DNA from 3 places in the Pseudactinotalea sp. Z1739 genome. Region 2 is predicted to be linked to each of the others. Evidence: riboswitches for the same ligand, from Rfam matches in the RefSeq annotation. Region 2 holds a riboswitch; each other region holds the start of a gene.
What was found. Region 2 has a riboswitch for S-adenosylmethionine ahead of ACO0LV_RS04055 (methylenetetrahydrofolate reductase). Riboswitches for the same ligand answer to the same signal wherever they lie in the genome.
Positions count from the first base shown of each region.

Region 1: it holds a riboswitch for S-adenosylmethionine, as region 2 does, so the genes downstream of both, ACO0LV_RS15430 (hypothetical protein) here and ACO0LV_RS04055 (methylenetetrahydrofolate reductase) in region 2, are expected to answer to the same signal.
Region 3: it holds a riboswitch for S-adenosylmethionine, as region 2 does, so the genes downstream of both, ACO0LV_RS03555 (O-succinylhomoserine sulfhydrylase) here and ACO0LV_RS04055 (methylenetetrahydrofolate reductase) in region 2, are expected to answer to the same signal.

Region 1 is NZ_JBMPQA010000013.1:838-11,241, reverse strand. Features, by position in the region: gene rpmA (50S ribosomal protein L27) at 1-6, shown strand, start outside; gene obgE (GTPase ObgE) at 113-1,600, shown strand; gene proB (glutamate 5-kinase) at 1,695-2,840, shown strand; SAM riboswitch class IV at 2,987-3,100, shown strand; gene ACO0LV_RS15430 (hypothetical protein) at 3,386-4,390, shown strand; gene ACO0LV_RS15425 (cytidine deaminase family protein) at 4,401-4,811, opposite strand; gene ACO0LV_RS15420 (glutamate-5-semialdehyde dehydrogenase) at 4,938-6,230, shown strand; gene ACO0LV_RS15415 (hypothetical protein) at 6,424-6,585, shown strand; gene nadD (nicotinate-nucleotide adenylyltransferase) at 6,617-7,291, shown strand; gene ACO0LV_RS15405 (hypothetical protein) at 7,288-8,997, shown strand; gene rsfS (ribosome silencing factor) at 9,051-9,449, shown strand; gene ACO0LV_RS15395 (histidine phosphatase family protein) at 9,446-10,093, shown strand; tRNA gene ACO0LV_RS15390 (tRNA-Ala) at 10,120-10,195, shown strand; gene ACO0LV_RS15385 (hypothetical protein) at 10,332-10,404, shown strand, end outside.
Region 2 is NZ_JBMPQA010000002.1:348,367-358,770, reverse strand. Features, by position in the region: gene ACO0LV_RS04095 (fumarylacetoacetate hydrolase family protein) at 1-166, shown strand, start outside; gene ACO0LV_RS04090 (pirin family protein) at 248-1,192, shown strand; gene ACO0LV_RS04085 (FadR/GntR family transcriptional regulator) at 1,219-1,905, opposite strand; gene ACO0LV_RS04080 (SDR family NAD(P)-dependent oxidoreductase) at 1,967-2,725, opposite strand; gene ACO0LV_RS04075 (fumarylacetoacetate hydrolase family protein) at 2,722-3,558, opposite strand; gene ACO0LV_RS04070 (hypothetical protein) at 3,795-3,986, opposite strand; gene icmF (fused isobutyryl-CoA mutase/GTPase IcmF) at 4,105-7,347, opposite strand; gene ACO0LV_RS04060 (MarR family winged helix-turn-helix transcriptional regulator) at 7,401-7,919, opposite strand; SAM riboswitch class I at 8,071-8,171, shown strand; gene ACO0LV_RS04055 (methylenetetrahydrofolate reductase) at 8,230-9,150, shown strand; gene metE (5-methyltetrahydropteroyltriglutamate--homocysteine S-methyltransferase) at 9,226-10,404, shown strand, end outside.
Region 3 is NZ_JBMPQA010000002.1:237,748-248,151, forward strand. Features, by position in the region: gene ACO0LV_RS03530 (ABC transporter substrate-binding protein) at 1-245, opposite strand, end outside; gene ACO0LV_RS03535 (Sir2 family NAD-dependent protein deacetylase) at 416-1,174, shown strand; gene ACO0LV_RS03540 (nucleoside deaminase) at 1,219-1,824, opposite strand; gene upp (uracil phosphoribosyltransferase) at 1,860-2,495, shown strand; gene ACO0LV_RS03550 (M23 family metallopeptidase) at 2,782-3,420, shown strand; gene ACO0LV_RS03555 (O-succinylhomoserine sulfhydrylase) at 3,436-4,668, opposite strand; SAM riboswitch class I at 4,674-4,764, opposite strand; gene ACO0LV_RS03560 (NAD(P)H-dependent glycerol-3-phosphate dehydrogenase) at 4,933-5,994, opposite strand; gene ACO0LV_RS03565 (alpha/beta hydrolase) at 6,113-7,147, shown strand; gene ACO0LV_RS03570 (hypothetical protein) at 7,216-8,676, shown strand; gene ACO0LV_RS03575 (hypothetical protein) at 8,673-9,176, opposite strand; gene ACO0LV_RS03580 (hypothetical protein) at 9,215-9,778, opposite strand; gene ACO0LV_RS03585 (hypothetical protein) at 9,775-10,404, opposite strand, start outside.

The DNA.
Region 1 (10,404 bases), on a different contig from region 2:
GCCTGAGATTCGACATCGGCGGGGGCGCACCGGCTAGCAGTCGGGGCGCCCCCGCTTTCGTATTCCCAGCCGGTTCCGGCGCCCGACCCACAACCACCGGAGGAGGGTAGTGATGGCCAGTTTCGTCGACCACGTGATGCTGCACGTACGCGGCGGTGACGGCGGCAACGGCTGCGTGTCGGTCCACCGGGAGAAGTTCAAGCCTCTGGGGGGCCCAGATGGCGCCAACGGCGGACCCGGCGGTGACGTGATCCTGCGGGTGGACAGCCAGGTCACCACGCTGCTGGACTACCACCACTCTCCGCACCGCCGCGCCGGCAACGGCACCCAGGGGATGGGGGACAACCGCACCGGCAAGAAGGGCGAGCACCTGGTCCTCGCTGTCCCCGACGGCACCGTGGTCAAGACCGCCAAGGGCGAGATCCTGGCCGACCTGGTCGGCCACGGCACCGAGTACGTCGCCGCGGCCGGGGGTAACGGCGGGCTCGGCAATGCCGCCCTGGCCTCGCGCAAACGCAAGGCTCCCGGATTCGCCCTGCTCGGGGAACCCGGGCAGGAGCGGGACCTGGTACTGGAACTCAAGACCGTGGCCGATGTGGCTCTGGTCGGCTTCCCCTCGGCGGGCAAGTCCTCCCTGATCGCGGCGATGAGCGCGGCGCGGCCCAAGATCGCCGACTATCCGTTCACCACTCTGGTGCCGAACCTGGGAGTGGTCCAGGCCGGACAGGCCCGGTTCACGATGGCCGACGTGCCCGGGCTGATCCCCGGCGCCTCCCAGGGCAGGGGTTTGGGCCTGGAGTTCCTGCGACACATCGAGCGGTGTGCCGTGATCGTCCATGTGCTGGACTGCGCCACCCTGGAGCCGAACCGGGACCCGATCAGCGATCTGGACGCGATCGAGGCGGAACTGGACGCCTACAGTGCCGACGTCGGAATCGAAGGTGGCCGGGTGCCGCTGGCGCAGCGCCCCCGGTTGGTGGTGCTGAACAAGGTGGACGTGCCCGAGGCCCAGGACCTGGCCGATCTGGTGCGGCCCGACCTGGAGGCCCGTGGCCTGGAGGTGTTCGAGGTCTCCGCGGTAGCGCGCAAGGGCCTTCGGCCGCTGTCCTTCAGACTGGCCGAGATCGTGCAACAGGCCCGCGATGCCGCCCCACCGCCGGAGCCAACCCCGACGGTGCTGCGCCCCCGCGCGGTGGACGAAACCGGGTTCGCTGTCACCCGGCGCAAGAGTGACCACGAGTACTTCCTGATCACCGGCACCAAACCAGAGCGCTGGGTGCGCCAGACCGACTTCGCCAACGATGAGGCCGTGGGTTACCTCGCCGACCGGCTGGCCCGCCTGGGAGTGGAGGAGGCGCTGTTCGAAGCGGGCGCCACCCCGGGTGCGGAGGTCGTGATCGGTGACGGCCCCGAGGGCGTGGTCTTCGACTGGGAGCCGACCATGATGACCGGCCCCGAACTCCTGGGCGCTCGCGGCTCCGACGTGCGTCTGGAGGAGCGGCAGCGGCCTACTCGGGCGGAGAAGCGCGAGGAGTTCCACAACCGGATGGACGCCAAGGCTGCCGCTCGCGAGGAGTTGTGGACCGACCGGGAGCAGTGAGGTCACCTCATCGGCGCGCACCGCACGGGACCCGGGGCGCCCAGTACATGGACGGTCCCGTCCGAATCGTGATCGGGTGCGCCACAATGGTGCCGTGACCAAGACCGTGACGGACCGGCGTGAACTGGGGGACCCCGGTCGCGCCCGACGAGTCGTGGTCAAGATCGGCTCCTCCTCGCTCACCGACGCGGCTGGGCGGCTGGATGTACACAAGCTCACCGCGCTCGTCGAGGTCCTGGCCCGTCGCCGAGCCGCGGGTGGGCAGGTGGTGCTGGTCTCCTCCGGGGCCATCGCCTCGGCGCTGGGCGTCCTCGGGCTCAGCGGCCGGCCCCGGGACCTGGCAACCGCCCAGGCCGCGGCCAGCGTCGGGCAAGGGCTCTTGATGGCGCACTACACGCGCGCGTTCGGTGCCCACGGGCTCACCGTCGGCCAAGTGCTGCTCACCGTGGAGGATGTGGTGCGCCGGGCCCATCACCGCAACGTCCAGCGCAACGTCGAACGACTGCTGGCGCTGGGAGTGGTGCCGGTGATCAACGAGAACGACGCCGTGGCCACCCAGGAGATCAAGTTCGGTGACAATGACCGGCTGGCCGCTCTGGTCTCGCACCTGTCCAAAGCCGACGCCCTGGTGCTGCTCACCGACGTCGACGCCCTGTACGATCGCTCGCCCCGGCTGCCCGGTGCCCGGCGGATCGCACGCGTCCGGGACCGACGAGACCTGGAGGGCATCGAGGTCACCGCACGAGGCGGGGCGGTGGGCACCGGGGGCATGGTCTCGAAGTTGGAGTCCGCCGCGATCGCCTCCGGCGCCGGGATCCCGGTGGTGGTGACCGCGGCACACAATGCCGGGGCCGTGTTGTCCGGTGAGGACGTGGGCACCTGGTTCGAGCCGGCCCGACGGCGCACCAATGCCCGGCGGCTGTGGTTGGCCCACGCCGCGCACACCGGAGGTTCGATCAGCGTCGACGAGGGTGCGGTGCAGGCGATCACTGCCGGGAAGAAGTCGCTGCTGGCGGCCGGCGTGGTGGACGTGACGGGGGAGTTCGACGCCGGCGACCCGATCGACGTGCTGGATCCAGCCGGCCGGGTGGTGGCTCGAGGCTTGGCCTCCTACAGCGCTGAGGAACTCCCTGCGCGTCTGGGCCGCACCTCGGTGCAGATGCGGGAGCAGTTCGGCCCGGACAGTGCCCGCGCGGTGGTGCACCGGGATGACCTGGTGGTGCTGGACCGCACCGACTGAGGCCGGCGAGACGGTCGCATCAGCCGACGGCGCGCTCCGGCGTCTCGGACTGGGACCGCGTCGTGGCGACCGAATGCGCAGCCCTTAGGTAGTTGACACGGCAAGATAGTTGACACGGCAACTATCCGACTCATAGGTTGATCCCAGGTTCAGAGCGTCAGCGCCAAGTCCCGGCTTGCTGACCGGCAACCCCCCGCGCGGCGGGGTGCTCCGGGAGATGACCTGGCCGCGGGCCACATGGCCCCCGGCAAGCGCATCACCGCTCCCCGCGGTGCAGACAGAAGGATGAAGACAGCGATGCACACCGACAGGACCCTTGCGTACCAGCGACGCCACGTCTCCTGTGTGATGTGTGCGATGTGTTGCTGCTTCATGTCGGCCTGAGCCGACACCTCAACCGGCAGCCTCGGGCCCTCTGACGGCCCCTCGGCGCCACCCCTCAGCCGGTCGGTGCGCACCTGAGCCCGATGCGTGACACACCGGGCGTGCGACCCGCGCTGAGGCAGCAATGTTGAGCCCTTTCTTGCACCGAGAGTGAGCACCCCATGTCTGCTGTACCTGCATCTGTGAACGAGACCGCGTCCCTGGTCGGATTGGATCTATCCAATGCCGGCGCGCCCCGGGACTGGCAGCGCGAGCGCAACGCCGAGACCGAGCAATTCATCATGGGCCGCCTGGCCGGCCTGGCCTCCCTCGCCGACCGGGGCGGGGTAGACCTGATCTCGCTGGATGAGACATTCCGGCTCGGTGGTAAGCGGCGCCGGGACGCCTGGCTGGACGGGGCGCTGGCTACCTCCCGCCTTGCCCGGCACACCACCCGGGCCGCCCTGGTGGCCACAGTTCCGCTGGGCATCACGCGCCCCGAACACGTCGCTGGTGCCATCGCCTCGGTGCACCGGGCCAGTGCCCAGCGCGCGGGCTGGCAGCTCGAGCAGGGCGCCACCGCCCAGGGCACCGGTGCGCGCACGGTGGATGCGGTGCTGGACGCGCCGGTGGCCGCACCCCGCAAGCGCACCGTGGATGATGTGGTTCGCGAACCAGTCCGCCCACTGGTGGTGGTACCGGTGCGCAACGGTGTGGACGCCGAGCTGGCTGCGGCGCGCGCTGACGTGGCACGGCTGTCGGTGGCAACCCTGGAGGAGGCCCGTGCCGCCCGGGCTGCGATCCGTGAAGCGGCAATCGAGTGGGGCCGGGCACCCGGTGACGTCAAGGTGCTGGTCGATGTGCACACGGTGATCTCCGCCGATCGGGCCAGCGCACAGGCACGCTGGGACCTGCTGTCCTCACTGGAACTGCCTTCCGGCCTGCCGGCTCTGCGCACCATCGGGACCGCCGAGGACCTCGCCACGCTCTGGAACGCGTGGGTCCGGGCCGGCGGAGCCGACGGGTTCACCGTGGTGCCGGCCTCGGTACCCACCGATGTGGTGGCTCTGGCCCAGGACCTGCTGCCGGCGCTGACCGAACTCGGGCTGCGTACGCCGGCGACGGCTCCGGTCACGCCCGCGGCGACGCCTGCTCGCTCCCGGCGTGCCCCGGTGCGGGTGCGATGAGCCGTCCTTCTCAGGCGGTCCCGGCCGGCCAGTCGTTCTCGGGCAACAGGTCGCGTAGCGGTGCCGAGCGCCCCGGTCCGAGGATCACCTGGGTGTCGATGTTCGCCGGGTCGATCTGTCGGATGAACTCGCGGCAGCGTCCGCACGGTGAGACCACGTGCAGGGTGCCGGCCTCATCGCGCCACACTGCCACGATCTGGGCGATACGGAACTCTCCGGCCGTCACCATCGCGGCGATAGCGGCGTGTTCGGCGCAGAAGCCGGTTCCGCACGGGGTGTCGATGCACACCCCTGAGTACCGCGCGCCGGCGGCCGTCACCAGGGTGGCTGCGACATCACCCGACTTCCGGTCCTCCGCCTCGCTGGGGTTCAGGTACTCCTGGGCCGAAGCGATCAGGGAGGAGAACGACGCGGTGTCCATAGGCGCGATCCTAGAGGGAACCGGTGTGGCAGCCCTCGCCGGTTCCCGTGGCGGACGGGCCCGGATCGACGGCCGCAGCGCACCGGCCGCGGCCTGGGAGCGCGGCGGCGGCGTAGGCTTGGCTGCATGACTCAGACGACGGCGCAGCCCGCCGCGGACGTGACGGCGCAGGTGCAGCAGGTGGCCGCCGACGCGAAGGTGGCCGCCCGCGCCCTGGCGCGGGCCACCCGGGCCACCAAGGACGCCGCACTGCACCGGATGGCCGATGCGTTGGTGGATGCCACCGACCGGATCGTGGCCGCCAACGATGTGGACGTGCGCCGGGAGGAGGCCGGCGGGATGAGCCCGGGCCTGCTGGACCGGCTCACCCTGGACGCCGGCCGCGTCGAGGGGATCGCCGAGGCGTTGCGGGACCTGGCGGCCCTGCCGGACCCGGTGGGGGAGGTGTTGCACGGTTCCACGTTGCCCAACGGGTTGCGGGTGCGGCAGGTGCGGGTGCCCATGGGGGTGGTGGGCATGATCTACGAGGCACGCCCGAACGTCACAGTCGATGCCGCCGGCCTGGCACTCAAGAGCGGGAACGCGGTGGTGCTGCGCGGGGGTTCGGCCGCCGCGCAGTCCAACCAGGAGATCGTGGCGGTCCTGGGTGAGGCACTGGAGCAGGCCGGCCTGCCCGCTGACCTGGTGCAGTCCATTGACGCCTACGGGCGCGCCGGCGCCCAGGCGCTGATGCGGGCCCGTGGGCTCATCGACGTACTGATCCCCCGCGGCGGGGCCGGACTGATCCAGACGGTGGTGACCGAATCCACGGTGCCGGTGATCGAGACCGGGGTGGGCAACTGCCACCTGTACGTCGATGCCGGCGCGCCGCTGGATCAGGCGCTGTCCCTGTTGCTGAACTCCAAGACCCACCGGTTAGGGGTGTGCAACGCCCTGGAGACCCTGCTGGTCCACGCCGAAGCCGCTGCGGACTTCATGCCCGCGGCCCTTGACGCCCTGGACGGCGCCGGGGTGCGGATCCACGGTGACGAGCGCACCCGCACCCTGGCCCCGGGCAACGTCGAGGTGCTCCCGGCGACCGAGCAGGACTGGTCCACCGAGTACCTCAGCGCCGACCTGGCCGTGGCCGTGGTCGATGACATCGATGCCGCCCTGGAGCACATCCGCACCTACTCCTCCGGGCACACCGACGCCATCTGTACCACCGACACCCGGAGTGTGGCACGGTTCACCACCGAGGTGGATTCAGCCGCCGTGATGGTTAATGCCTCCACCCGGTTCACCGACGGCGCCCAACTCGGCCTCGGCGCGGAGATCGGGATCTCCACCCAGAAACTGCACGCACGCGGACCGATGGGCCTGACCGAGTTGACCACCACCACCTGGGTGGTGGAGGGAGACGGGCACATCCGAACCTGAGTGCCCGACTGACATGCCCGGCCTGCGGCGTGGCCCGGCAGGTGTTCGGCATCAGTGGGGCGGTAGAGTTGGGCCTCGGACGATCGACGGCGCAGCGCCCCTGGTATGGCGAGCATCACCGAGGTGGTAGGAACCCGGGCGGGAACGTGCGAAACTGTGCCTGTAGAGCAAGGAACAGAGAGGACCGGAGTCGATGAGCAGTTCGCTGCTGACTTTCACCGCAATGGCCGCCGAGGCATCGAGTCTGCCGATGCCGCCGGTGGGGTACGGAGTAGTGTCCATCACCATCTTGATGTTCCTGCTCTTGGTGACGATCGCATTCCGCTCGGTTGGTACCCGCCAGCGCCACAAGTGAGGCTGCCCGATTACACAGTGTCGGAGTTGACGTGAGCACACCCACGCGCACCCGGATCGGGATCATGGGCGGCACGTTCGACCCGATCCATCATGGTCACCTGGTTGCCGCCAGCGAGGTGGCCGACGAGTTCGATCTGGACGAGGTCGTCTTCGTGCCCACCGGCGCTCAGCCCTTCAAGTCGGACCGCGACGTGACCTTGGCCGAGCACCGGTACCTGATGACTGTGATCGCTACCGCCTCCAACCCCAGGTTCACCGTTTCTCGGGTGGATATCGACCGCGGCGGGGTGACCTTCACCGTCGATACGTTGCGGGACCTGCACAGGGCCCTGCCGGAAGCGGAGTTGTTCTTCATCACCGGCGCTGATGCGCTGGGCCAGATCCTGCAGTGGAAGGACTCCCCGGAGTTGTGGGAACTGGCCCACTTCGTGGGAGTTACCCGCCCGGGGCACGAACTCAGCGGTCAGGACCTGCCCGATGGGGAATACTCCCTGCTCGAGATTCCCGCGATGGCGATCTCCTCGACCGACTGCCGCACGCGGGTCTCGGAGAACAAGCCGGTGTGGTATTTGGTGCCTGACGGCGTGGTGCAGTACATCGCCAAGCACGGTCTGTACCGGGACCCGGCCACGTTCCACCGGCCGGAATTTGGTGTCAGCACTGACGGGAGGGACAGTGACGCGGTGGCGGTGAACTCGGCGTGAACCAGCCGGTCGACCCGAACGAGGACACCACCACCGCCGGTCTGGGCGAGCGACGCCGACGGCGTGAGGCCGAGCGGGCCCGTGCCCGCGCCGCGGGCCGGGCGGAGGAACGTCCCCTGACACGGCGCGAACGGCGCGCCCGCGATGAGGCGCTGGCCAGCGGTGCCCTGACCTATGGGCCCGACGGTCTGGTACCCACCTCGGAGTTCGAGCGGATCGAGGCCGAGAGCCTGTCGGCCGCCTCGGCCGCCTCGGCCGCCGAACCGGCGAGCGCTGCTTCAGCGGCCTCGGCTACGGATCCGCCGCCCCGCAGCAGACGGGCGCGCCGGGAAGCCGAGCGAGCCGCCACCGCGGCTTCGGCTGTGTCGGCACTGTCCGCGCCGTCGGCGACCGAGGCGCCCGCACAGCCGAAGACAGACCGGACCGAGGAACCGGTGCGTCGACGTGAGCCTGACGGTCCCACAGCCGGGAGCGATCCCGGGCAGACGGCAGCCCAGCGTGAGCCGGAGGAGCCTGCGGCGGGGAGCGTGCCGGAGGAGGCCGCGGCTGACCGGGCTTCGGAGGAGGCCGAGGAGCGGCGTGAGCCGCAGGAGCCTGCGGCCGGGCGTACCTCCGAGGATCAGGAGACCCGGTCCGAGCCCGAGCAACGGGAGGGGAGTCCGGCGATGCCGAGCGCGCCCTCGCCCGACGGCGGCCCGGCGACGGCGCTGATGGTGCCGGTGTCCCGCAAGTCCCTGCGGGACAAGCGAGCCGCGGCGCCGGCACCGCCCACGATGGATGCCCGGCCGGCCGAACGCACCAGTACCGGCCGGCGTCCGGTGGTGCGGCCACCGGCCTCGGTGCGTGCCCGCCGCGGGGTGGACGGATCAGGGGAACTGACGGCCATCCAGCGCGCGGTCCGCGAGGCGAACACCGCGGCCGAGGGCATCGCGGTGGGGGAGCAGGGTGAATCCTCGTCCCCGACCTCCTGGCACTCGGCTGTGGACATCCCGGCGGTCAGTTACGAGGTGAGCCAGCAGACGGTGCGCCCTGGGGCCACCGCCGCTTCCGCGCCGACGGCCCGTTCGGACTCTGACACGGTTTCCGCACCGAGCGGTGACTCCGGTCCTCCCGCAGTATCCGCACCGACGGCTGGCTCCGGTTCGAGCGCGGCTTCCGCGCCCACGACCGACTCCGGTCCCACCGCGGTTTCCGCACCGAGCGCAGACTCCGGACCGGCCGCGGCTTCCGCGCCGACACCGTCCCGAGCGCCCGAGGTGACCTCACCGCAGGAGCCGCACTCGCCGTCGTCGGCCCCTTCGGTAGCCAGCGCCGACACCGAGGACGACGACGACGGCGCCTTCGACATGACGCCGCGCTGGGAGTCGCTGCAGCGGGCCGAGGCCCTGCGGGCCAGGGCCGATGCCGAGCCGGCGGCACGCCCCACGCCACCGTTGCGCACCTCGGCGATGCGCTCGGCTGAAGTCGGCGAACCTCCGGTACAGCCGTTGGGCCCTGCGGAGGAGGACCCCGAGGACGAACTCCACGAGGCCGAGGCACGCAAGACGCCCGGCTGGCTGTTCGCGCTGCAGATGCTGGTGTTGGTTCTGGTGATCGCGATCCTCGGGGCGTTGGTATACCTGTTCGCCACCGGGGACTTGTTCGGGGACGACGACGCCGCTGTCCTCGGACTGTCCGGTTCCGTCCTCTGGTCAACGGGCCGCTGAGGCGGCTCGGGCCGTAGACTGGGTTCGACCAGGGCGTCTACCCGAGGAGAACCGTGCCCGCTGACGAACGAGCCATCGAACTGACCGAGGTGGCCGCACTCGCGGCCGCGAACCTCAAGGCGGAGGAGATCATCGCCCTCGACGTCTCCGAGCGGCTCGTGCTCACCGACGTCTTCGTGGTGGCCTCGGGCAGCAGTGAACGGCAGGTGCGCTCGATCGTCGATGCGGTGGAGGAGGCTCTGGCCGACCACGGCGCGAAACCGGTGCGCCGCGAGGGTGTGGCTGAGGCACGCTGGGTGCTGCTGGACTTCGGCGACATCGTCGTGCACATCCAGCACGCCGAGGACCGGGTCTACTACGCGCTGGAACGGCTTTGGAAGGACTGCCCGGTCATCGAACTGCCCGAGGAGGTCCGGGCCGGCGCTCAGGGTGACGGTGCCGGGCAGGCATGAGCGCCACCATCCTGTTCTGGCGTCACGGCCAGACCGATTACAACGCCCAGGGGCGGCTGCAGGGCCAGGTGGATATCCCTCTGAACGAGGTGGGCCGGGCCCAGGCGCTCGCGGCCGCGCCGGCTTTGAGCCAGATCGAACCCGTCGCGATCATCTCCTCGGACCTGGTGCGGGCGCGCGATACCGCCGAGTACCTCGCCGAACGGACCGGGGTGGCGGTGAGCACGGACGCGCGGTTGCGGGAACGCAACTTCGGTGCCTGGGAGGGTCTGACGCACGAGGAGATGCGCGCCGGGTGGGCCGACGCCTTCGCCGTATGGCGTGATGGTGGTCACCCTGCGGGCATCGGGGCCGAGACTCGTTCGGCGCTCGGGCAGCGTGTGGCGCAGGCAGCCGCGGAGGCATCGGCGGGCTACGAGGAAGGCGGGGTGGTCGTGTTGGTGGCCCATGGGGCCGCGATTAGCGCGGGATTAGTGGCTTTGCTGGGCCACGATCCGGAGACCTGGCACGGCATCACCGGGATCGGCAACTGCCATTGGAGCGTGGTGCGCCCGAACAACGGCGCCGAGCCCGGGTGGCGGATGACCGCGCACAACGCCGGCGGGGGTCTGGTCGATTTTCCCCAAGGGGCCAGGATCGTCTAGAGTATCTCTCGCCTGCACAGGCACCCGGGGCTATGGCGCAGTTGGTAGCGCGCTTCCATGGCATGGAAGAGGTCGGGGGTTCGAATCCCCCTAGCTCCACCATAGGAGGCTTACTCGAAACGGCACCTGCTGCAGAGCCGGTGAAGAGTGAGCTCCAGGCCGTTGTCACGACTGTCGAGTTGTCAGCAAAGAGACCGCCCATCTGGGCGGTCTCTTTGTCTTTGGTGGGGATGGCTCCGTGGCCGAGGGCGAACGCGGCGGCGAAGTGTCGCCGGATGGCCTCCTGGTCGAGTCCGAGGGTCGCGGCCTTG
Region 2 (10,404 bases):
AGGTGGTTCGGGCTTCACCCACGCCCTGGGCGACATCGTCACCATCAGTGAGCCCGGTCTCGGGTCGCTGGTGAACCGGGTCACGCACAGCCACCAGGCCGAGCCGTGGACGATGGGTATCGACGACTTCTACCGCAACCTGCTGCAGCGGGGTCTGTTGCGCTGAGGTGACGCGGGGGTCTCAGCGCAAGGCCGGTCGCCGCCGCTGGGACTGCCGCACCCTTCCGTCTGTGCCAGGGTGAACGGCATGGGCGATGTGCAGTTGATCACCAGCCGGGAGGTGCCCCTCGGGGGGCCGCGGGCGATGCGGGTGCGCCGGACGTTGCCGCAGCGGGCCCGGTCGCTCATCGGCGCCTGGTGCTTCGTCGATCACTACGGCCCCGACGATGTCTCGAGCACTGGTGGGATGGACGTGCCGCCGCACCCGCACACCGGCCTGCAGACGGTCAGTTGGTTGTTCACCGGAGAGATCGAACACCGGGACACCACCGGCGCCCACGCCCTGGTCCGGCCCGGGGAAGTGAACATCATGACCGCCGGGCACGGCGTGGCCCACTCGGAGGTCTCCACCCCCGGGTGTGACACCTTGCACGGGGTGCAGTTGTGGACCGTGCTGCCCGAGGCCTCCCGGCACTCCACCCGGGACTTCACCCACCACGTCCCCGAACCGCTCGCCCTCCAGGGCGCTGAGGCGCGGGTGCTGATCGGGTCGTTGGCCGGCCATACCTCCCCGGTGCCCGATTACAGCCCGCTGCTGGGTGCTGAACTGCTGCTCGATCCCCGCGCCGAGATCACTCTCGATGTCGAGGCGGATTTCGAGTACGGAGTGCTGGTGGACGCCGGGCCGGTGCACCTGGAGCAGACGCAGTTGGAACCGAGCGAACTCGGCTATCTGAGTCCGGGCCATGACCGGCTGTGGCTGACCAACCCGACCGACCGGCCCGCCCGGGTGATGCTGCTGGGTGGTGAACCGTTCGCGGAGCCGGTGATGATGTGGTGGAACTTCATCGGTCGTACCCATGAGGAGATCGTCGACTACCGCACGGAGTGGGAGGCAGGCTCGGAACGATTCGGACGGGTCCAGGGCTATACCGGGTCGGTGCAGCGCCTGCCGGCCCCGCCGATGCCCAAGGTCCGTCTGAAACCCCGCATGAACCCCCCCGGTGACGGCGACCCGAGCGCCTGGGGCTAGGACGGGACCGCCACGAGCGTGATGACTCAGTCCTCGGTGAGCCGGGCGGCGCCGTGCAGCCAGTGCTCCACCCCGGCGATGTGCGCTGCGGCCTGGGCACGGGCCAGGTCCGGGTCACGCATCTCGATCGCATCCAGGATGGCTGTGTGGTCGGCTAGGGTGCGTTCGACGACGCCGGCCTGGGTGATGCCGCGCCAGATCCGGGCGCGCACGGTGGCACTGGAGATCGAGTCGATCAGGCTGCTCAGGTAGTTGTTTCCGGCTGCGTCGGTGATGCCCTGGTGGAACCGCAGGTCGTGCTCGACCAACTCTTCCACCGTCGCGGCCTTGGCCACCTGGTCCAGGTCGGTGCGCAGGGCGGCGATCTGCTCATCGCTCATCCGGCTGGTGGCGCGCGCCGCAGCGGCCTCCTCCAGCATCCGGCGCACCTCGAAGATCTCCAGCACCGAGGTATCGTCGTGCAGGTCGATCACGAACGAGATCGCCTCGAGCAGCAACGTCGGGTCCAGGCTGGTCACATAGGTGCCGTCGCCGCGGCGCACGTCCAGCACCCGGATCACCTCCAGGGCCTTGACCGCCTCGCGCATCGACGAGCGGGAGAGCCCCAGGCGCTCGCTCAGTTCCTTCTCCGGCGGCAGCCGCATCCCGGGCTTCAGTTCACCGCTCATGATCATCGACTTGATTTTGGTGATCGCGTGGTCGGTGACTGCCATAGCGCTGAGCATAGTGAGGGGCGGGTTCGCCAGGGGCTGTACCGCGCTGAACGTACCGGCCTCAGGAAGGCATGCGCAGGTCGTTCATCCCGCCGTCGACCGACAGCGAGATACCCGTCACCGCTCCGGACAGCGGCGAAGCCAGGTAGGCGATCGCGCGGGCCACGTCGATCGGTTCGACCAGCTCATTGGTGGGCTGGCGGGCACGCAACTGCGCGAGCATCGTCTCGGGGTTCTCCGCCGAGGCGAGCAGCCGCTGTACCCACGGGGTGTTCACGGTGCCGGGGGAGACGCAGTTGACCCGGATGCCCTCACCGACGTGATCGGCCGCCATCGCCCGGGTCAGCGCCAGCACCGCGCCCTTGGAGGCGGTGTAGACGGCCCGCTGGGGCAGCCCCACCAGCGCGGCGATGGAGCAGGTGTTGACGATCGCGGCTGCCCGGGAGCGGCGCAGGTGCGGGATGGCGGCCGCGCTGACCCGTGCGATGCCGACCACGTTGATGTCCAGTACCTGCAGCCAATCCGCGGAGGAGTTCTGGGTGACATCGCCCTGGGCGCCGATCCCGGCGTTGTTGACCACGATGTCCAAGCCGCCGAGATCAGCAACGACCCGCTCGATCGCGGAATTGACCTCGTCATCGGACTGCACATCGGCCCGGTACAGGGGCAGCCCCTCCGGTGGCGCGCCCTCGTCACGGTCCAGGAGCGCCACCCGCGCCCCACGCTCGGACAACTCGACGGCGGTGGTGGCTCCGATCCCGGAAGCACCGCCGGTGACCACGGCCACCAGCCCCGCGAGGTCCTGTGCCGGGGCGCTCATGCCTGCACCAGTTCCTGGCGCTGACGGCCCAGGCCCTCGATCTCCAGTTCCATCACGTCACCGGCGCGCAGGTAGGGCTGGCCGGGTAGGCCCATCGCCACCCCCGCCGGGGTGCCGGTGTTCACCACGTCGCCGGGGTGCAGCACCATGAACTGGCTCAGGTAGTGGATGATGTGCCCGACGCCGAACACCATGTCCGCTGTGGTGCCGTCCTGGCGCAGCTCCCCGTTCACCCACAGGCGCAGGTTCAGGTTGCCCGGGTCGGCCACCTCATCGGCGGTGACCAGTACCGGGCCGAGCGGGTTGAACGTCTCGCAACTCTTGCCCTTGTCCCACTGCCCGCCGCGCTCGAGCTGGAACTCCCGCTCCGACACGTCGTTGGCGATGGCGTACCCGGCCACGCAGTCCAGAGCCGCTTGCTCGTCGGGCAGGTACCGGGCGGTCCGACCGATGACGACGGCGAGTTCGACCTCCCAGTCGGTCTTGACCGACTCGCGGGGGATGAGCACCTGGTCATCCGGGCCGACGACGGTAGCCGGGTCCTTCATGAACAGCACCGGTTCGGCGGGGATGTCCATCCCGGACTCGGCGGCGTGATCGCGGTAGTTCAGGCCGATGCAGACCACCTTGCCGGGCCGTGCGACCGGGGCGCCGATGCGGCCGGGCTCCAGCGGCGGCAGGCCCCCGAGCACACCGGCCCAGTCCACCTCACCCTGTCGGCCGAGGAACTCGCCGTCGATCTCCTCGGTCACCGTGCGCAGGTCGCGCCAGGTGTCGCCGTCCAGTACTGCCGGGACCTCAGCCCCGGCCGGTCCTACTCGCCCGAATCGCATGGTGTTCTTTCCCTGTTCTGGTGTGGTGTTGTCGGGGCTGCCGGGGGTTCCCAGATGCCAGCCCAAAGCCTAGTCATCCGATGTTTAGGGTGTCGACCTTGACCGGATGGCGGAACCTCGGGCTCGAAGTCGGGTGTGCCACCCACCTGCGGACCGATTCTCCAACGGAATCGGCTGGGGGTGTTCGTCGCTCAAGGCGTGTCCCTCGGGCGGGACCTCGGCCCGGGCGGGATGGCTCAGGCGCCGAGGCGCTGATCCCACTGCTCGAGTTCGCTCAGCAGCGACCACTCCCATCCGGTCAGGCCCTCGCCGTCCAGCCGGGCGCGCAGGCCGTCCTCGTCCCCGCCGATCAGGTGCAGGACCGCGTCGCGTTCGGCGCGCGCCTCGGCCTCGGTGGTCTCGGTGTTCTGCCTGGTGTGCTGTGTCATGATCTCCTCCGCATCTGCGGGCGATCGGCGCCGGTGTCCAGCCGATGCCATCTCCTCCAATGTCGCACCCGCTCAGCATGCACCCCGGCACCGACACTCCGCCCGGAAGCGTTCTGTTTCACACGTTGCGCCGGTACTGGCCGCCCACCTCGAAGAATGCCTCGGTCACCTGCTGCAGGGAACACACCCTGGCGGCGGTCATCAGTTCGGCGAAGGCGTTCTCGCCGGTCACCGCCACACGCTTGAGCCGTTCCAGCGCCTCGGTGGCCTCCTCGCGGTGGCGCTCCTGGAAGTCGGCCACGCGCTCCAACTGGGAGCGCTTCTCCGCCTCGGTGGCGCGGGCCAGCTCCACCGTGGCGACCTCGGGCTCCTCCGAGGGTGGACGGCGGAAGGTGTTCACGCCGATGATCGGCAGCGTGCCGTCATGCTTGCGGTGCTCGTACAGCAGCGATTCGTCCTGGATCTTGCCGCGCTGGTACCCGGTCTCCATCGCGCCGAGCACACCACCGCGTTCGGAGATCCGGTCGAACTCGGCCAGCACGGCCTCCTCGACCAGGTCGGTGAGCTCATCGATGATGAACGAGCCCTGGTTGGGGTTCTCGTTCAGTGCCAGTCCCCACTCCTTGTTGATGATCAGTTGGATCGCCAGCGCCCGGCGCACCGACTCGGCCGACGGGGTGGTCACGGCCTCGTCGTAGGCGTTGGTGTGCAGGCTGTTGGCATTGTCGTAGATGGCGATCAGGGCTTGCAGGGTGGTGCGGATGTCATTGAAGTCCATCTCCTGGGCGTGCAGGGAACGACCCGACGTCTGCACGTGGTACTTCAGTTTCTGGCTGCGCTCGCCGCCGCCGTACTTCTCCCGCATCGCCACCGCCCAGATGCGGCGGGCCACCCGCCCGATCACCGAGTACTCCGGGTCCATCCCGTTGGAGAAGAAGAAGGACAGGTTGGGTGCGAAGTCGTCGATGTCCATCCCCCGGGCCAGGTAGGACTCCACGTACGTGAACCCGTTGGCCAACGTGAACGCCAACTGGCTGAGCGGGTTCGCCCCGGCCTCGGCGATGTGATAGCCGGAGATCGAGACCGAGTAGAAGTTGCGCACCCCGTTGTCGATGAACCACTGCTGGATGTCGCCCATCATCCGCAGCGAGAACTCGGTGGTGAACAGGCAGGTGTTCTGCCCCTGGTCCTCCTTGAGGATGTCGGCCTGCACGGTGCCGCGCACGTTCGCCAGGGCGTGCCCGCGCAACTCCTCGGCTTCGGCGGCTGAGGGCTCGCGCCCCTCGTCCTGGCGGAAGGCGTCCAGCTGCTGGTCGATGGCGGCATTGAGGAAGAACGCCAGCACGGTGGGCGCGGGCCCGTTGATCGTCATCGACACCGAGGTGGCCGGCGACACCAGGTCGAAGCCGTCGTAGAGAGCCTTCATATCCTCCAGCGAGGCGATCGAGACACCGGAGGTGCCGACCTTGCCGTAGATATCGGGCCGGGCGGCAGGGTCGTGACCGTAGAGGGTGACCGAATCGAACGCGGTGGACAGCCGAGTGGCCGGCTGGCCCTCGGAGAGCAGTTTGAACCGCCGGTTGGTGCGGAAGGCGTCGCCCTCACCGGCGAACATCCGGGTCGGATCCTCATCGGCCCGCTTGAACGCATAGAGCCCGGCGGTGAACGGGAAGCGCCCGGGCAGGTTCTCCCGGCGCCAGAAGCGCACCATGTCCCCGGCGTCGCGGAAGCGCGGCAGTGCCACCCGGGGCACCTTCGTGCCGGACAGGGATTCCCGGGTCAGGCGGGTGGTGATGTCACGCTCGCGCACTCGCACCGTGTGCTCGGTCCCGGAGTAGACCTGCACCGTCGCGGGCCACTGCTGCTGCTGTTCGAGCACCTCGGCCGGCAACGCCCGGCGTGCGTCCTCGGCAAGCCGGGCCACGTCGTCGTGCGCCTTGCCTGCCGCGGACAACTCCTCGAGTGTGAACTCCAGGTGCTGCACCCGGCTGGCCGCATCGGCGTAGGTCTCGGTGTCGGCATGGTAGGCCCGGACCGTTTCGGCGATCTCGGACAGGTAGCGCACCCGTGCCGCGGGGACCACCGGGGTGATCATCGACGAGTACTGGACGTCGACTCTGGGCAACGCGCCCTCGCCCACGTCCAGGCCGCGTTCGCCGAGGCGGTCGCGCAGCTCCTGGTACAGCGCCGTCACGCCGTCGTCGTTGAAGGTGGCCGCGGAGGTGCCGTAGACGGGCATGTCCTGTGGCTTGGAACCGAAGGCCTCCCGGTTGCGCACCATCTGGCGGCCCACATCGCGCAGCGCATCCATCGCTCCGCGGCGCTCGAACTTGTTGATCGCGACCACGTCGGCGAAGTCGAGCATGTCGATCTTCTCCAGTTGGCTGGCCGCTCCGAACTCCGGCGTCATCACATACAGGGACACATCGGCCAGCGGAACGATGCCCGCGTCACCCTGCCCGATCCCGGGGGTCTCGACGATGATGAGGTCGAAACCCGCGGCCTTGAGGATCTCGAGGACGGCCGGTACCGCCTCGGGCACCTCGCTGTGCCCGCGGGTCGCCATGGAGCGGAAGTAGGTCTGCTCACCGCCCAGTGCGTTCATCCGGATCCGGTCGGCCAGCAGCGCACCACCGCCCTTGCGGCGCGTGGGGTCGATGGCCAGCACCGCGATGCGTAACCGGTCGCCCTGGTCCACCCGGAAGCGGCGCAGCACCTCATCGGTCAGGGACGACTTGCCCGACCCCCCGGTGCCGGTGATACCCAGCACCGGCACCGGGTTGCGCGCGGCCGCCTCGGCGTACCGGCCTCGGTCGGCCTCGCTGATGCGCCCCAGTTCGACGCCGGTGACCGCCCGGGCCAGCGCCGTCCGGTCACCGGCCAGGACGGCGTGGGCGTCTGCTCCGCCGAGTTCCCACAGGTCGACGTCGGCCTGTTCGATGACCTGGTTGACCATCCCCGGCAGGCCGAGTCGTTGACCGTCCTCGGGGGAGAAGATCGTCACTCCCGATTCGCGTAGCCGAGTGATCTCCTCGGGCACGATCACGCCGCCCCCGCCGCCGACCACCTTGATGTGGCCGGCGCCGCGTTCGGCGAGCTGGTCGACGAGGTACTCGAAGTACTCCACGTGCCCGCCCTGGTAGGAGGAGACGGCAACGGCCTGGACGTCCTCCTCCAGGGCGGCTTCGGCGACCTCCTGCACCGACCGGTTGTGGCCCAGGTGCACCACCTCGGCGCCCTGGGACTGCATGATCCGGCGCATGATGTTGATCGAGGCGTCGTGCCCGTCGAACAGGCTGGCAGCGGTGACGACGCGGACCGGGTGCTCCGGCACATGCAGGGGTCGTGCTTGTTCGGTCATGGCGTCCTCGGCTCACCGTCGGGTGCGACTACTCCAGATACTAGGACATCCAACTATTCCTCGATAGGGGGTGGCTGCACCTGATCGCCGCCGTCGGCGCGCATCAGGCCCAGCAACTTCGTCAGTTCCCGAACCTGTTCGGGCGGCAGACCGGGTCGGATGAAGACCTCGGCGTTGAGCGCGCTGGTCGCCTCCTCCACGGCCGTCCTCCCGGTAACGGTCAGGGAGGCCAGCACGACCCGGCCGTCGGAGTTGCTGCGCACCCGCTCCACGTAGCCCTGCCGCACCAGCCGCTCGACCAGGCTGGTCACACTGGTCGGGTGCACCTGCAGCAAGGAGCCCATCCGGGACATCGCCATCTCCCCTCCGGCGGCGAACGACAGTAACCGGAGCACCTCGTACCGGGCGAAGGTCAACTCCATCGGGCGCAGGACCGAATCGATGCGCTCGGCCAGCAACTGGTTGACCCGCACGATCGAGGTGACCAGGGCCATGCCGTCGGCGGCTTCAGCCCAGCCGTGCCGGACCCACTGTTGATGGGCCTGATGGATCGGGTCCCGGTCGGCGCGCACGCGACCACCCTACGGCGCAAGCCGAGTGCGTCCCGGGGCGTTGCGGACACCTCACGAGCGTCACGGCGCCAGCCAGACCGGAATCTCAGGGGATGAGACGGGCGGACTTTACTCTTGTGCCTGCCCGGCAGCAGGCCCGTAGTCTGGCTACCGACCATCCAGAGCGGCCGAGAGACCTGGCTCCACGACGCCGCAGCAACCCCCAACGGAAGCCTCCCGCGGGAAGGGTGCTCACGCCAGGACCGATGGAGTTCTTCATGCAGGCATCCCCCGACGGGCGCATCCGATGAGCACGGCTAGCCTTCTTCGTGTGCCCTCCGACCGACCGACCATCTCCTTCGAGCTCTACCCCCCGCGCTCGGAGAAGGGCGAGCGCGCCCTGGTACGCACCCTCGCGGAACTGGCCGCGGCCCAACCGGACTTCTTCTCCATCACCTACGGCGCGTCCGGCTCCACCCGGGAGACCTCACGGGAGTTGATCCGGCGGGTCGTCACCGAGACCGAGGTCACCCCGATCGCCCACCTGACCTGTGTGGGGGCCTCCGCGGGGGAACTGCGCGGGGTGATCGAGGACCTGCTCGACGAGGGGGTGCGCGACTTCCTCGCCCTGCGCGGGGACCCACCCGCGGGCGAACCGGACTGGGAGCCGCACCCGCAGGGGCTGACCCGCTCCAGCCAACTGGTGCGCCTGCTGCGGTCCATCGAGGCCGAACGGTTCGGCGATGCCGGTGCCACCACCGGGCAGGTGAACCCGCTGAGCATCTCGGTGGCGACCTATCCCGGCGCACTGCGCGACAAGACCGGTAACCCGGTGGTCGACCCGCGTGACATCGCCGCCCTGGTGGAGAAGCAGGAGGCCGGTGCCGACTTCGCGATCACCCAGATCTTCTACGACGCCGGGCACTACGCCGCGCTGCTGGAACAGGCCCGCTCGGCCGGGGTGCACATCCCGATCCTGCCGGGGGTGATCCCGTTGACCGACCCGCGCCGGCTGCGCAAGCTGCACCAGCTCACCGGCGTACGCCCCCCCGAGGGTCTATTGGCCACGCTGGATGGAGCTGCCTCCAAGCAGGAGGCCTACCGGCTGGGTCTGCAGGCCACCCGCTCGCTGGTCAACGACATCCTCGCCCTCGGGGCACCCGGCCTGCACGTGTACACCTTCAACACCGCCACGCCGGCACTGGACCTGCTCTACGGGTCCGGGCTGCGCCCGGTTCCCACCCTGGCCTGAGCCCCGGCGAGGAGCGCCCCACCCGGCCCCGCCGTCGTCGGCTTGATCTTCAACCGCACCCGAACAGGAAGTCTCATGACACAGCACACCCCGTTCCCCGCCGCCACCATCCTGGGCTACCCCCGGATCGGCCCGGATCGCGAACTCAAACGAGCCGTGGAGTCCTTCTGGGCCGGCCGCACCGACGCCGCCGAACTGACCGCATCCGCACGCGCGCTGCGTGCGGATCTGCGCACCCGCCTGCGTGGCCTGGGTCTGGACGCCCAGGACGCCTCGATCCCCTCCGACTTCACCTTCTATGACCAGGTGCTCTCGGTGGCCGCACAGGTGGGGGCGATCCCGGCGCGGTTCGACGACCTGCGCGACCAGAACGGATCGCTGGACCTGGCCGGCTACTTCACCGTGGCCCGCGGGGAGGGTGACCGGGCACCGCTGGAGATGACCAAGTGGTTCGACTCCAACTATCACTACCTGGTGCCCGAGATCGGCCCGGAGACCGCCTTCGATCTGGTTGAGACCCCCAGCGTGGCAGCGTTCACCGAGGCCGCCGAGGACGGCGTGATCACCCGCCCGGTGCTGGTGGGTCCGATCACGTTCCTGCTGCTGTCCAAGGCCAGTGAGGCGGCCCCGGACGGCTTCAACCCGCTGGACCGTATCGATGACCTGACCGCGGTGTACGCCCGGTGGCTGGCCGCCTTCGCCGAGGCCGGTGCTCCCTGGGTGCAGCTGGACGAGCCGGGGCTGGTCTCCGACACCTGGCCGATCTCCCGGGCCGAACTCGGCGAACTGGTCTCCCGGGTCTACACCACCCTGGCCGGGGCGAGTGAGCGACCGGCGCTGTTCGTGGCCGCGCCCTACCACCGGCTGGGCAGCGCGTTCACCCCGTTGGCCCGAAGCGGGGTGGAGGCGATCGGACTGGACCTGGTGCGCGGGGACATCCCCGACGACGTGGCGGGTGCGGACCTGTCCGGGGTGACCCTGGTGGCCGGGCTGGTCGATGGGCACAACGTGTGGCGCACCGACCTGGACGCCGCCCACGAGAAACTCACCGCCCTGCGCGGCGCTGCCGGGCCCGAGGCCACCGTGGCGGTGTCCACCTCCACCTCGCTGTTCCACGTGCCGCACACCGTGGCCGATGAACCCCAGCTGCCCGAGCAGCTGCGGTCCTGGCTGGCGTTCGCCGATGAGAAGGTCGGTGAGGTCCGGGCCCTGGCGGCCGGGCCCGAGCGGGCCGCCGGGGCGTTCGAGGCCTCC
Region 3 (10,404 bases), 110 kb from region 2:
TCCACCTGTACGTCCGGGTTGGCCTCGTTCCAGATGTCGCAGACCACCTGCAGGTCCTTCAGCCAGGACCAGTACGTGAGCCGCACCGGACCGTCCGCCGGGGGCAGTGTCGGGCCCGCGTTCGGGTTGGACGTGGCGGGCGCACACCCGGCCAGGGCCGCACCGGCCCCCAGCCCCAGACCCAGTCCGAGAAGGTTTCGTCGAGAGATGTCCCGGGAGATCATGACCGCCTCCGTCGCCTTCATGCCATGGCCGCCTGGCTGCACGATATCGCCGACCCCTTCGCTGCGCACGACGAGCACCCGGCACCTCACTCACCGCCCCGCGGCCGTAGGCTCATGGCGTGAGTGACGCGTTGGACGAACTGGTGGACCTGCTGCGCGGCAGGCAGTGGACCGCACTGACCGGCGCGGGGATGTCAACCGACTCCGGAATCCCCGACTACCGGGGGCCGGACTCCCCGCCGCGTACCCCGATGACCTACCAGCAGTTCGTGTCCAACCACGGCTTCCGCCGCCACTACTGGGCCCGGAACCACGTGGGCTGGCGGCACATGCGCACCACCGAACCGAACCGGGGCCACCGGGCGCTGGCAGCCATGGAGGGCACCGGCCTGGTCAACGGCGTGATCACCCAGAACGTGGACCTGCTGCATCAGGCGGCCGGCTCGAGGCGGGTGATCGACCTGCACGGTCACTACGACGCCGTCATCTGCCTCACCTGCGGCCATCGGATGGCGCGCACCGAACTGCACCGCGAACTGGAGGAACTCAACCCCGGTTTCGCCGATGAGGTCAGCGTCGCCGACGTGGAGATCGCCCCGGACGCCGACGCGGTGATCGAAGCCACCGAGGGCTTCCGCATCCTGCCCTGCCCGGTGTGCGGGGGGATCCTCAAGCCCGACATCGTCTACTTCGGTGAGAACGTCCCCAAGGACCGGGTCGCCCGCGCCTACGCCATGGTTGAGGAGGGCGAGGCATTGGTGGTGCTCGGCTCCTCCCTGGCCGTGATGTCCGGTCTGCGGTTCGTGCGGCACGCCGCCAAGAACGACCAACCGGTGGCGATCGTGAACCGCGGCAGCACCCGGGGCGACGCGCTCGCCGACGTGCTGGTGCACGCCGGCACCTCCGAGACACTCACGGCGCTGGTGGCGGCGTTACCAGCACCCTTGTAGCGGACCGGACCGGCTCCCCTGGGCGCCTCTGGAAAGCGGGCCGCTCAGCGTCGCTCGGCGAAGAAGTCCCGCAGCAGTTGGGCGCACTCGGGGCCGAGCACGTCACCGGTCACCTCCGTTCGGTGCGGCAATCTGGAGTCGCGAACGATGTCACGGGTGGATCCGCACGCGCCCGCCTTGGGGTCCCAGGCCCCCAGCACCACCCGGGCCACCCGGGCCAGCACCGCCGCCCCGGCGCACATCGCGCACGGCTCGAGCGTCACCACCAGCGTGCACCCGGTCAGGCGCCAGCTGCCCATCGCCCTCCCGGCCGCGCGCAGGGCGAGGATCTCGGCGTGTGCCGTCGGGTCGGCACTGGCCTCCCTGGCGTTGTGCCCGACGGCGATCACCTCACCCTCGGGGTCGAGCACCACCGCCCCGATCGGCACGTCACCGGCGGCGCCGGCCGTGGCTGCCTCGCGCAGGGCCAGGCGCATCGCGGCCGCATCGCCGGGCCGGGGAATGGATGGATCGGCGGCGGGGTCGGCAGTGGGATCGGCGCGCGGGCTTCGGCTGACGCCCGCACCCCCACGACTGCGGTCGGCGCCTGCACCCGCGGTCGGAGCGGTGCCGGTGTGATCCGAATCTGATTCCTGTGCACCGGTTGTCATGGTGGCCAGTGTGCCTGGTCGGTAGGTTGGGCGTCATGCGCCTGCACGTAGTCGAGCACCCACTGATCGCCCACAAACTCACGGTCCTGCGGGATGAGCGCACGCCATCTCCCACGTTCCGTCAACTCACCGAGGAACTGGTCACCCTCCTGGCCTATGAGGCCACCCGGGAGGTGGGCACCGAGCCGGTGCGCATCTCCACCCCGGTCACCTCCACGATCGGCACCAGGATCGCCGATCCACAGCCGATCGTGGTGCCGATCCTGCGCGCCGGCCTGGGCATGCTGGAGGGGATGACCCGGCTGCTGCCCACGGCGGAGGTCGGGTTCCTGGGATTACAGCGTGATGAAGACACGTTGGAGGCGATCACCTACGCCAACCGGCTGCCCGATGATCTGACCGGCCGGCAGTGCTTCGTACTGGACCCGATGCTGGCGACCGGCGGCACCCTGGTGGCCTCGATCGAGTACCTGTTCGAACGCGGTGCCCGCGACGTGACCGCAATCTGTCTGCTCGCCGCACCCGAAGGGCTCGGCGCGGTGGAGGAGGCTGTGGGAGACCGCGCGGACGTGACGATCGTGACCGCCGCGGTGGACGAGGGCCTGAACGAGAAGGCCTACATCGTGCCCGGCCTGGGCGACGCCGGCGACCGCCTCTACGGCGTCGTCTGACCCGGCCGGCCGCCACCTCGCCACCTGACCAACCCGCCGCCACCGGACCAGCCAACCCCCACCTAGCCCAGCCAACCCCCCAACCAATCGGGCCAGGTGTCGACTTCGCGGCATCTATCGTGAGAGCGCGATGCCCCAGGCGCGACGTCAGGACGTTTGCCGCGAAGTCAACGCAGGTAGGGGCAGCAACGCAGGTAGGGCAGCCGATACCACCGAGGAACACCCTGCGGGGGGCTGGCCCCGGCACCAACACCGGCCCGGGCTCCTGCGGCCTATGCTCGGATCGATGCACACCAGCACTGACGGGGGTGACGTCCTCGAACTGCGCTACCCGTTCCGGGGCCGATGGTCGGTCCGGAACAGCCCTGCCAACCGGGTGCCCAGCCATGGCACCACACGGTTCGGCACCGCCTACTCGATCGACTTCGTGCCCGTCGACGAACGCGGGCGCTCGGCGCCGTTCACCCTCACCTCCCTGCTGCGCCCGGAGCAACCGGAGCGGTTCCACGGGTTCGGCCGGGCCGTGCTGGCCCCGTTGTCCGGCAGGATCGCCGCAGTGCATGACGGGGAGCCGGACCACATGAGCGTTCGTGGGCTGCCCTCGATCGGTTACGCGTTGACCCAGCCCCGGCGGGCCGCGCGGGGCTTCCCCGGCCTGGCCGGTAACCACCTGATCATCCAGCCGGCAGCCGGTGGCCCGTTCGTGGCGCTGTGCCATCTGCGGCTGGGCAGCATCGCACTACACGCAGGCGATCCGGTCCTCGCCGGGGAACAGGTGGGTGAGTGCGGTAACTCCGGCAACAGCACCGAGCCCCACCTGCACCTGCAAGCCATGACGTCCCTCGAAGCGGCCAGCACCGAGGCGGTGTCGATCACCTTCCCCCAGGGGCTGCCCCGCAACGGCAGCATCGTGGACGCGCCCTGACCGACCCAGCACGCGTCAGCGAAGCCGGCCCAGAGCCTGGTCGAGATCGGCGCGCAGGTCCGGCACGTCCTCCAGGCCCACCGACAGGCGCACGGTGGCGGGGGTGACCCCGATCGCGGCCTGACCGGCCGCACCCAACTTGCGGTGCGTCGTCGTGGCCGGGTGGGTGACCATCGACTTCACATCGCCCAGGTTGTTGGACAGGTCCACGATCCGCAGGGCGTCCAGAACCGCGAACGTGCGCTCCTTGACCTGCCCGGCCCCACCGGCGCCATCAGCGGCCACATCGAAAGTGACCACGGTTCCCCCACCGCTCATCTGTTCCTTGGCGAGCACCTGCTGAGGGTGAGAATCCAGTAGTGGGTACCGCACCGATGCCACCCCGGGATGCCCCTCCAGCCAGGTGGCCAGTTCCCACGCTGCCGCGCTCTGGGCCCGCACCCGCAGCGCGAGCGTTTCCAGCCCCTTCAGGAGTACCCAGGCGTTGAACGGGCTCAGGGTTGGACCGGTGTTGCGGATGAAGTCCTGCACCGGGCCACAGATGATCTCGCGCGGGCCAAGCACCGCCCCGCCCATCACCCGGCCCTGCCCGTCGATGTGCTTGGTGGCCGAGTACACGATGATATCGGCGCCGAACTCCAAGGGTCGCTGCAGCACCGGGGTGGCGAACACGTTGTCCACGATCACCAGCGCACCGGCGCGGTGGGCCAGCCGCGAGACCGCAGCGATGTCGACCAGGTCCATCATCGGGTTCGAGGGGGTCTCGAACAGCACCAGATCCGCCGGGGTGGCCAGGGCCCGCTCCCAGTCCTCGAGGTCATGGGCATCGACGTAGTCGGTGCGGACCCCCCACTGGCCCATGATCTGGTCCAGCACCACGAAGGTGGATCCGAACAGCGCCTTGCCGGCCACGATCCGCCCGCCCTGTTTCACCAGGGGGGCGATCGCGGCGAACAGCGCGGACATACCGCTGGCGGTGGCGTAGCACGCCTGCGCACCCTCCAGCAGGCGCATCCGTTCCTCGAACGCGGCAACGGTGGGGTTGGAGTAGCGGGAGTAGGTGAAGATGTCGAGTTCGCCGGCGAAGGCCGCCTCGGCGTCGGCGGCCCGTTCGTAGGCGTAGCCCTGGGTGAGGAACATCGGCTCGGCGATCTCGCCGAACTCGGTGCGCTGCTGGCCCCCGCGCACGCCCACGGTGGCCGCTCCCACACCCTCGGGCAGGGAACATCGAGGTTGTGGATCGCTCATGGCTGCCTCCATCGCTCCTGGCGGTAGCACCTTCCGCGCCCGCGGTGGTTGCTGCAGCGTCGTCGAGCCAGATCTCTCGGCTGCTCTGGATGGTCGGGCGCCACGTTACGTCCCAGCACCGGGCGGGCCAACATGGACTCCGGGCCGTCCCACACTGCAAGACGCCCACAGTGCACGACGACGGCAGTGCACGACGACGGCAGTGCACGACGACGGCAGTGCACGACGACGGCCGGGCGCCAGCCCCGGCACGTCAGCCCCGCATCAGCGCATCCCGCCGAAGAAGTCCCTGAACGGCATCTCCAGGGGCTCATCGTGGGCGATGATCCCGTACAGGTGCCGCAGCAGCGGGAACTCCTCGGCCTCGATCACCTCTCGCTCAGTGAGTTTCTCGATCGCCGCCCCGATCACCTCGATCGCCGCAACCCCCTCCAAGGTGACGCCTTTCATGTGCTGGTCGCGCACCTCCGAGAACGGCACCCCCGACCCCACGTAACGGCCGGCCCGCACGTTGCGCCCACCCATGGAGGTGACGAACAAGTCCCCCACACCGGCCAGACCGGTGGTGGTCTCCCGGTCCCCACCGAGCAGTTCGATGAACCGCAGCATCTCCCGGGTGCCCTGGGCGAACACCGCGGCTCCGTAGTTGTACCGGCGGTATTGCCCGGTGCCCTCGCCGGCAGCGTCGAGCAGCCCCTCCATGAACCCGGCCGCGAAGGCGTAGACGTTCTTGGTGGCGGCCCCGATCTCGTGCCCGAGGAAGTCGGTGGACGTCCACACGTGGTAAGCATCGGTGCGGAACATGTGCGCCAGGGCGTCCAGGGATTCCTGGTCGGTGCCGGTGAACACCACGGCGGTGTCGTGCTCCACCGCGACCTCCCCGGCGATGGAGGGCCCCACGATCGCCGACCACGTCACCTGCCCGGCCAGTCCGGCGCCCACCTGTTCCATCAGCACCTCGGGAAGGATGCGCAGGTCCCCGGCCCCATCGGCGTCCATGCCCTTGGTGATCGAGAGCACCCGCATCCCGGGCCGCAGCAGTGCGCTCAGTTGCTGCCCGGCCCAGGTCACCCCGAAGGAGTTCACCCCGCTGATGGCCACCTCAGCCCCCGCGAACGCCTCCCGGGCCTGCTCGAGCTGGAAGGCGGTGACCCCCTCCGGCAACGCGATCCCCAGGTGCGGGTGCACTCCGGTGCGCTGGATGGCGTCGATGATCTCGGTGTCCAGGTGGGTGCCCACCAGGTGGACCCGATGTCCGTTGCGGGTCAGCGGCACGGTCAGGGCGGAGGCCATGATGCCGGCCCCCAGGATCGCGACAGCACTCATGCGTTGTGTCCTCCTCGGGTTTGCTGCGGCGCTCGGCACCGGCCCGCGTGCCGATGTGACCCCGACTGGAACCAGCGTACTCACCACTCGCCGGCGGCTCCGGTGTGAGGATGGGAGGGTGAGTACCTCTCCCGCCCACACCCACCCGATTGGGGCCGACGACGACGACGACGGCGCCTCCCGTAACGAAGGCACCTGGCGGCCCGACGTCCTCGGGGAACCCTGGCGGGCGCGCACGCTGCGCCTGCGCCCCGACCGCCACGGAACGCCGGTTGCCACCCTGGTGCGCCACCGAGCGAGGCAAACGGGCCGCCGTCAACCCACGACGGCGGTGCTGTATCTGCACGGGTTCGCCGACTACTTCTTCCAGGCCGGGCACGGCGCGGCGTGGGCGGGGCGTGGTTATCACTTCTACGCCCTGGACCTGCGGGACCACGGCCGCTCCATCCGAGACGGGCGCCGGCCCGGCTGGTCCAGCGGGATCGGGGTGCACGCCGAAGAGATCACCGCCGCCATGCGCATCATCCGCGCCACCGGGGTGCGTCAGGTGGTGCTGATGGGCCATTCCACCGGCGGACTGATGGCCGCGCTGTACGCCGACCGCAATCCTGCCCTGATCGATGCGGTGGTGCTGAACAGCCCGTGGTTCGACCTCAACCGTCCGGCGCCGGTGCGCCGTCTGCTGCGGCCGCTGGTGGCCACGCTGGGCCAGGTCGCCCCGGATCTGGTGGTCAGCACCCTGGGCGAGTCCTACGGGCGTAGCGTGCACGCCGAGGCGGATGGCGAGTTCGACTACAACCTCGACTGGAAACCGCTGGCGGCCTTTCCGGTGCGTGCCGGTTGGCTTGCCTCGGTGGTCCGGGCCCAGCGCCGGGTCCGGCACGGTCTGGACATCACCGCTCCGGTGCTGGTGTGCACCAGCGGTGCCTCCGGTCATCCCACGCGTCCGAGCGTGGAAGACCTGGCCGGTACCGATGCGGTGCTGGCGGTGGAGGACATGACCCACTGCGCCGCACGCCTGGGCACGCACGTGCGGGTGCACCAGTTCGGGGGAGGCCGGCACGATCTGGCGTTGTCCGTCGAACCCGTGCGGACCGAGTACACCCAGGCCGTCCTGGACTGGGCCGACGCCCAGTTCGACCTCCCACGCTGAGCCCGCTCACCGCCGCACCAGCCGGTGCGTGACGGTGGCGGGCCCCGAGCGTCGCTAGAGTCATCTCCATGGCACAGCACGCCGACCCCGGCACGGACGCCGCGGCGCCGGACACCCGCGCCACGGTGCTGCTCGGGCTCGGCCTGCTGCGCAATACCGGCGCCCTGCTGCGCTACCACTGGCTGCCGCTGACGCTGATCGCCCTCGCGGCGCACCTGGGCCAGCACTACCTGATGGACCTGGTCATCCTGATCGCCCGCACCGGTGCGGTGCCGGGACTGCTGGCGCTCTCGCTGGTGCCGTTCCTGCCGATGCTGGCGGTGGTGGGCATGTTGCTGGTGCTGCGCCGCCGGGCCGGGCACGCCTCCCCCCTGGCGGATCTGATGGCAGCGGTGGCCGCTGTGCTGGTGCCGTTCCTGGTGGTCTACCAGAGCGGTGGCGGCCTGGAGGACGACATGCGCGCCTACGTAAGCAGGGGCTTCGACGACGATGTGGGCCGCACCGAGGACTTCGCCGATCTGGACACCGTCAGCCGTCTCCCGGTGGCGGAGTCGGTGACGGTGCTGCTGGTGGTCTTCACCGCCGTGCTGGTGCGGGTGGCGGGGATCCGCCTGGTGCGGACCCGCACCCTGTGGCGCAGCAACAAGGACCGGCGCCGGATGGGCCTGCAGGTGGTGGTGGGCTACGCCGAGATCGTCTGGATCGTGCTGGGTGCCTACGTGGTGACGTACCTGGCCTCGGAGTTCCGGGCTTGGTGGAGCGGGCGGCAGGCGGCGCAGTGGCTGCGCGACATCGGGGGCTGGATCGAGGGCTTCTGGCCGGCGTTCGGTCTGGTGGCTCCCGCGGCCCTGGAGTGGACCCAGCTGGCCCTCGCCGGGGCCGTCACCGCCATCCTGGTGCCGGTGTCGTGGCTGGCGATCGGGGTGATCGTCTACGGGGTCCAGGCCACCGATGTGGTCGGCGTCCAGGACCTCATCCGGCTGCGCCGGACCAGCGCCGCCTTCGCGAGGGTGGCTGCCCGGGTGGGGATGGCGCCGATCGTGCGGGCCTGGAGACTTCTCGGGGCCGCGGATGGACGGTTCACCGCCCTGATCGGTGCCGCCGCAATGATCCTCAAGGCCGGATGGACGCCGGTGCTGACGTTCTGCCTGGCCTACGTGAGTATCTCTCAACTGCACTACCTGGTGTGGGGTGTGGCCGGACGAGTTGCTCCCACCCTCGACGGTGCCCAGTGGCGCTCGCTGTCCGCACCGATCGCCATGCTCAACGACACGCTGGTACTGATCCTGTCCACCGCGCTGCTGGCCGCGAGCGCCGATGCGTTGCTGACCAAATTCGGGGCGCCCTCCTGGCTGCGGTTGCCGCCGCGGTCCCCCGCAGGGGCCACCGACCTGGCCCGGCTTCCGCGGCCCGAACCGGCCGAACTCCTTTCCGGCGGTCCACCGCGGCCGGTGCCACCACCCCCACCCTCGGAGCCGGCGCGCCCGGAAATCCCACCACCGGACACATCGGCGCCGTCCCCGGGCTAGCCCGCTGGTAACTCCAAGTAGTCGGGGTTGAGGTGGAACTGGCTCTGCACCCGGATGTACCGGGGCTGGGCGTCATCGGGGATCAGGACCATGAACCGCTGCACGTCCCCGACTTCACTCGTGCCGTCCTCGTCCTGACAGGTCGGCACGGAGGTGTAGCCCTCCACCCCGGTCGGCACGTGCCGGCCGATCTCGTAGAGCCGGCCCCGCGTGTCCTCCACGTATACCCGGCAGTTGGCCACCTCGCTGTGCTCGATGTCCAGTCGCAGCGCGATGTGCCAGTAGTGGTGCCCGTCCATCGGGCTGACCTGTTCGGACCAGGTCTGCACCGACTCCAGCAGTGCCACCTCGGCCACCGAGGCGCGCAGCCCGTTGGCTTCGGCGACACCGTGCTCGTCGGGCACCACCGCGACGCGCGGCCGGGAGTCCCAGGCGGCCCGGAAGTGCGTGCTGGTCTGCCACGCGGCGACCAGGGCGACGATCACCAGCAGAGCGCCCATGATGCCCACCGCCCGGCGCGACCACACCCGGCCGGCCCTCATCGCCGGCCCCCCGGCAGCAGTTCGGCGCGCGCCAGCTCCACCGGACCGGGCTCGACGTCGCCGGGGTCCAGGTACACCTGCGCGCGGCCGAACCGGACCGGTGCCTGCAGCCAGCGCGACTCGATGTAGATCTCCAATGTCATCTCCCCCAGGGCGTCGGTGGGCACCTCGAAGGCGATCTCACCGCGCTGCCACAGGCCAGGTTCGGCCAGCCACAAGCCGGTGGGGGTTCGTCCGGACACCTCGAACTGGCGGCCCTGGTCATCCACCAGCAGCATCGAGCTGACGAAGGTCTCCCGCTCATCGGTGGCGTAGGACAGGTCCAGCACCACCCACAGCCCTGCGGTATCGAGCGTCTCTCCCCCGGAGCCGGCCAGGGCGCCCACCGGGCGGGCCCCGTGCAGGTGCACCGTGACCGGGTGCACCCGGGAGTCCTCGCCGAACTCCACCGTCGTCGGGATCTGGGCGGTGGCCGCCCGGCCCTCCTGCCACTCGTTCACGCCCATCCCGGCGGCCACCACCGCGATCGCGAGCAGGGCGGTGAGCAGTACGCGTTTCACCACTCCTGCTCTTCCTCCTCCACCAGCGCCGGGGGTACCGTGCCGGTGCGATTCAGGTGCACCTGACCGATCCGTTCGCGCTCGTACCAGGTCTCGGACTCCAGCAGGAAACTCCAGGCTGGTTCCAGGTCGGTGATCTGCACCGTGATCTCATCCGGGATCGCCTCTGCATCGGACACCGCGATCAGGCTCACCACCTGCACCTCCAGCCCGGGTGCGAACCTGGCGGCCAGGCGGCCGTCGTCGATGCGCACCACCTCGCTGTGGTTGGGGTGGGCCACGTCCTCATCGAGGGTGATGATGCCCAGGCCCTCGGGGAAGGTGGTGACCTGGCGGTTCATCGACACCGCCTCGGTGTGGGTGCCGCGCGCGGTGAGCACCAGTCCCAACCACGCCTCGGCACCCTCCGGTAGGTATCGGGTGTGCACCTGGTCGGAGACGAAGTAGGTCTCCAGCGCCAGGTCATAGGGCCCCACCGCGATCGGCTCGCCGGCCGGGAGGTCGGGAAGGTCGCGCACCGGGGCGGGGGCGAACCCGCCCACCAGACCAACCACCAGGGGAACCACCACGAGCATCCCGATCAGCACACGCCGGGGCCACGTGGCCACCAGCCACCCGATGAGTTG